DNA from 2 places in the Lactobacillus sp. ESL0259 genome. Region 2 is predicted to be linked to the other one. Evidence: predicted binding sites of a transcription regulator. Region 2 holds the regulator's gene; the other holds the start of a gene.

Region 1 (2,415 bases), 180 kb from region 2:
AATGTGCTTTGAGGCTAATCAAAGTTCAAATTGGCAGACAAGATTCGAATAACCAAAAAAGCAAGCACTATTATGCTTGCTTTTTACTATTGTTTTTATCAGCTTCAGTAATCTCATTCAAGGCAGCTCTTTGCTTTTTTTGATCGACGTGAGTATATAAATCAGTTGCTGAAGTTCCTTTTTGTCCCAGCTGCTGGGCAACCAAAACCTGGTCTTTAGTCACATCATATAATTCAGAAGCCACAGTATGGCGCAATTTATGAGGGGTAAGTGGATGTCCAAAGGCAGCTGAATATTTATTAACCATCTTTTCAATTGCACTGGCAGTAATTCTTCTTGTTTTATTGTGCCACCGTGTAAGAAAAAATGCTGCATCTTTTTTTGAGGCTGAATAGCGTTCCTGGCGAATCTTTTTATATCCTTTGATATAAATTATTGTCCATTCGGCAATTGGAACGCTGTCTCTTTGACCACCTTTACGTGTTACGTCCAACGTAGCCTTTCTAAAATTAATGTCAGAAACATCAATTCCTGCACATTCTGAGACCCTTATCCCTGTTCCCAAAATTAATGCAATAATTGCCATATCACGTTCTTTATTAACTTTAAAACCCGGTAGAGCATGTTTATTGCATTGAAGTTCGTATTTAGTAGCAATAAAGTCTAGAAACTGGTATTTTAATTTGCCGGTATACATGTGTGATTCAAGGACATGTGCACGGTAGTTCAGCGTTTCTGTATTATTGAGTGAATCAATTTTAAGCATTACATTTCGTTCAAAATATGGCTGACCATTAATATTATCAGCGGTTATGGTTAAAAACTTAAACAAGGACCTTAACGCATTTATGGAACGATTGATAGTAGTGGGGGAGTTAAGATTACCCTGCTTATTTTTGACGTGACCCAAATAGTTAATATAAAGCATAATGTCATTACGCTGCAGTTTGGCCAAAGTTTCGGTTTCAATTTTTTGATTATTTTTAGCCTGTGAAATGCCTTCTTGGCGCAGCCAGTCAAAGAAACGTCTGATTTCTGTTAAATATTGATAGGATGTAGCTAAAGAATGACTGGTACCAAAGTTATAATCTTTGACAAAATCCGGCATTTTTTTCAATTCATCATCGATTAGATCTAAGTATCTTTTTGTTTCCACGTAGCAAAATTCTCCTGACTGAAATAATTATGTATTCTATTATAAAGCAAAATCAGAATGTATGTTTGTCTTTTTTATTCTTGGTTACCTTAAAGAAAGGGGAAAAATCAAACAGATAGTCGCTCAAGTACATTTATCGCACAGATTTTTGAACTGCGGTTTAATTTGCTAGAAATTAAGAGGGTGATTTGTTAAATATTATTTAGTTGTTTAAGCCTGATAATTAATTACTAAAAATAGAGTGTTCAGATCAAAATTATAGAGCATTAGGAGAGAAAACCAGGTAATTGGAGCTAGCTGCAGCTTACTTTAAAAGAGGGGAAACAGCTTTATTTTTAAGCTATACATTAACATATTTAAAGCAACAATTTAAAATATCTCGTTTAAAAACTTACGCGCTAATTGCTAACTTTGTGTGAGCGTTAGAGTCTGATATAAAGAAAATTTTGACTGCAATACTTCCTTTATTTGCTTTCATTAAAACTATAATTTTAATGAAAGCAATAAAATAAATGTAACACCAAATTACTATTTCCAGTAAATCGCACACTTTCTTTATACCAATTAAAAAGACACTAAACTTACCACTTACATTAACGATTCACACTTATGATGATTTGCCACTTAATACATAAACTTTTACGATTTAGAACTAGTTGTTTCTATATTAAATTTTGTGAATTCAAAGATGGAAATCTATCTATGTAAGAAAAATTTAAATTACTACTGAGATAATTAATTGCTGTTAAATGATCAGTTAATTTTAAAAGACTCTAAATACTTGTGTCAACATAAATATTTTAACCAATGTATTTGTTGATTAACCCTCTATCCTGAATTTTTAATATAACTTTACATAATATATATTATACGAAGTTGTATATTACTACTGCAGTATGATGAAATATATCAAACCTAAATCACCCGCTTGAACTCAAACAAAAATTACTTGATATTCAAAAGTTGCCAAAAGTTTTCTGATAAAGACTGACAGTGTATTTTTGATTTAGATAGAAACTTCAGTTTTAATTTTAATTTACAATATAAGAATTATGCGAACAGATATAAAATACTACCCCAAAATATAGTTAAACTATACGTCATTAATTTCTATATTCAAAATAACTAGCATAAATATGGAAAAATATAAATAAAAGCGCTTTCTAGGTTTTATAAATATATAAACCCAATTAGTTGTTCTCTTTTTTAAACAAGCGCCTTTCTACTCGCAGACTTGGCAAGCGAAAGCAGTCTTTAAT
Region 2 (2,415 bases):
CAAGTTTGTGAAAAAAACTGCTGTGGAACCAAAGTGAAACAGCCACACAATTCACAAGCAAATAACAAAAAAGTTTTAGAAACAACATTTTGAAGTATATTTTCAATATAAAGTTTGTGAATAGATTTAAAGCATTAGTTGTGGAAAGTCAATTTCTTGCCATCATGACAGTATTTTGAGAAGTTACACTTGACTATTAACAGGAATTTTGCTAGATAAATATCTAAAAATACTTAAAGTTCAAGCAAATCAAAATAATAGTCAAAATAAGTCTGATAAACCAGTGAGACCAAGTGATTTGTCCGTAAAGAAAAATTCCATTTGCTAGAGCGGTAAGTAAAACTGCTACTAAAAATATAGTAGTTAAAAGTGGTTTTTTTAGAAAACTTCCGGCAATAATGCCTAATGCGGACAAAACGTTGATCATGATTAGCCAAATTGGCAAACTAGTAAAAGATAGAAAGCTGGCGCTGATCATGATAACACCATATATAATATTAAATAAGATTGTAAGATATGACATTTTAATACCTCCACAAAAATTTAACCATCTGGGGTCGACCCAACGTCAAGGAAATAATTATGTATTTGAAAGAATTTATTCAAAAGGAAAATACTACACCTGATACCGTTAGACATTATATCTATTTAAAATTATTAAATCCTGGTCGTAAGGGAAAAAACTATTGGTTTACTGAAAACGAAACTGATACTTTTGAAGCAATTAAAGAGTTCCAAGGCTTAGGCTTTTCACTTCAAGAAATAAAGGATATAAAAAAACTACACGATGAGTCGTGTAGTACTGAAAAGCAGCGTAAACAAAACTTAAAGTTAATTAAGGATAAAATCGCTGTTATAAATGCAAAAATAAACAAATTAAAAATGCAGAAAAAAGTGCTGGAAGAAGTAGGAGAAATTTTGCAAATAAAAAGCATTATTGAAACTCGTAAAAAATAATTTTTATTTATTCCAATAATGCTATAAAGTTCTTTTGTTAAATAATAGTATTACGGTATAGACCAACTACCTTACCTAAAATGTGAACACTTGACAATATAATCGGTGCCATCGTATCATTTTCAGGCTGCAATCGATAGTGACCTTTTTCCTTGTAAAACCGTTTTACAGTTGCTTCATTTTCATCGGTCATAGCCACTACAATTTCTCCGTTGATTGCTGAAGACTGCTTACGGACAATGACATTGTCTCCGTTTAAGATACCAGCGTTTATCATACTTTCACCATGAACTCTCAACATGAAAAGATCTCCTGCATCGTTTGCCAGATCTGGAGGTAAGGGAAAGTAATCTTCTATATCTTCAACAGCCAAAATCGGTTGACCAGCTGTAACATCACCAACTACGGGAATTTCTTTCGGCTGGACGCCAATTGCTTTTTTACCTTCATCTGTTATTTCCAGAGCTCTTGGTTTGGTGGCATCCTTGATCAGTAGACCTTTATTTTCTAGCCTAGATAAATGGCCGTGTACAGTTGAAGTTGAAGATAAATCTACAGCATGACAAATTTCGCGTACAGTAGGAGGGAATCCTCTGTCCTCAACTGTTTCATATATATAGCGTAGAATTTGCAACTGCTTAGTATTTTGTTTAGTTGTCATAATTATCTCCAGTATTATAAACGTTTTCTTATATGTTTAATTTTAGCAAAATATTTCGTATAATGCAAACAAACGTTCTAAAAAATTAATACTTTTTTTCGTTGCCAAAATAAGGTAGAATTTTTTAATTGAGAGGTGCAAAGATGAGTGAAGATCCCGAAAAAAAATTAATCAGTCGTATTAATGAGCTTTATCACAAAAAGAAATCCGTAGGCTTAACTGAAGCTGAAGAGAAAGAACGTAAGGAATTACACCAGGAATTTATCAAAAATTTTAGAGCTGGCTTCAAGCAAGATGTTGAAAATTTAGTCATAATTGACAAGAATGGTAAGGAAATTACGTCTGAGAAAGCAAAGCGAGCTCAAAGAAAAAAAGGTTTAAGAAAAGATTAACTTTGATCTTTAATTTTCCTTATTTTTTAGGTAAGATATAACTATTGGACAAATTGAGGTGATTTTTTTATGAATTTAGGATTAGCGATTTTTCTGATTGTGATTGCACTATTATTGGGCCTTGTAGGGGGCTTCTATGGTGCTAGATCATATATGAAAAAATATTTTAAAGATAATCCGCCAATCAGTGAAGATATGATTGTTGCTATGATGTCTCAAATGGGCCAAAAGCCTTCGGCTAAGAAGGTCAACCAAGTGATGAACATGATGAAGCATCAAAAATAACAATTTTACTAGATTGAATTAGTGCGGCGGAGAATAATTTCTCCGCTTTTTTACTGAATTTTAAGGTGAATAATGGGAATATTTTTTAAATTAGGATGGTTCTTTAAAAAAGAAAAAAAG

The links. Region 2 encodes LexA, which represses DNA repair genes until DNA is damaged. Its sites were predicted from a motif close to CNAACANNTGTTNG; they were not measured.
Region 1: xerS (tyrosine recombinase XerS) is a predicted target of LexA. The motif match lies at 1,211-1,224, and genes of this name have one in related genera.

What each region holds. Positions count from the first base shown of each region.
Region 1 is NZ_REHP01000006.1:71,126-73,540, reverse strand. Features, by position in the region: gene F5ESL0259_RS04185 (NUDIX hydrolase N-terminal domain-containing protein) at 1-52, shown strand, start outside; gene xerS (tyrosine recombinase XerS) at 71-1,156, opposite strand.
Region 2 is NZ_REHP01000006.1:255,953-258,367, reverse strand. Features, by position in the region: gene F5ESL0259_RS05080 (hypothetical protein) at 224-523, opposite strand; gene F5ESL0259_RS05075 (MerR family transcriptional regulator) at 583-957, shown strand; gene lexA (transcriptional repressor LexA) at 995-1,618, opposite strand; gene F5ESL0259_RS05065 (DUF896 domain-containing protein) at 1,762-2,010, shown strand; gene F5ESL0259_RS05060 (YneF family protein) at 2,080-2,295, shown strand; gene F5ESL0259_RS05055 (ABC transporter ATP-binding protein) at 2,368-2,415, shown strand, end outside.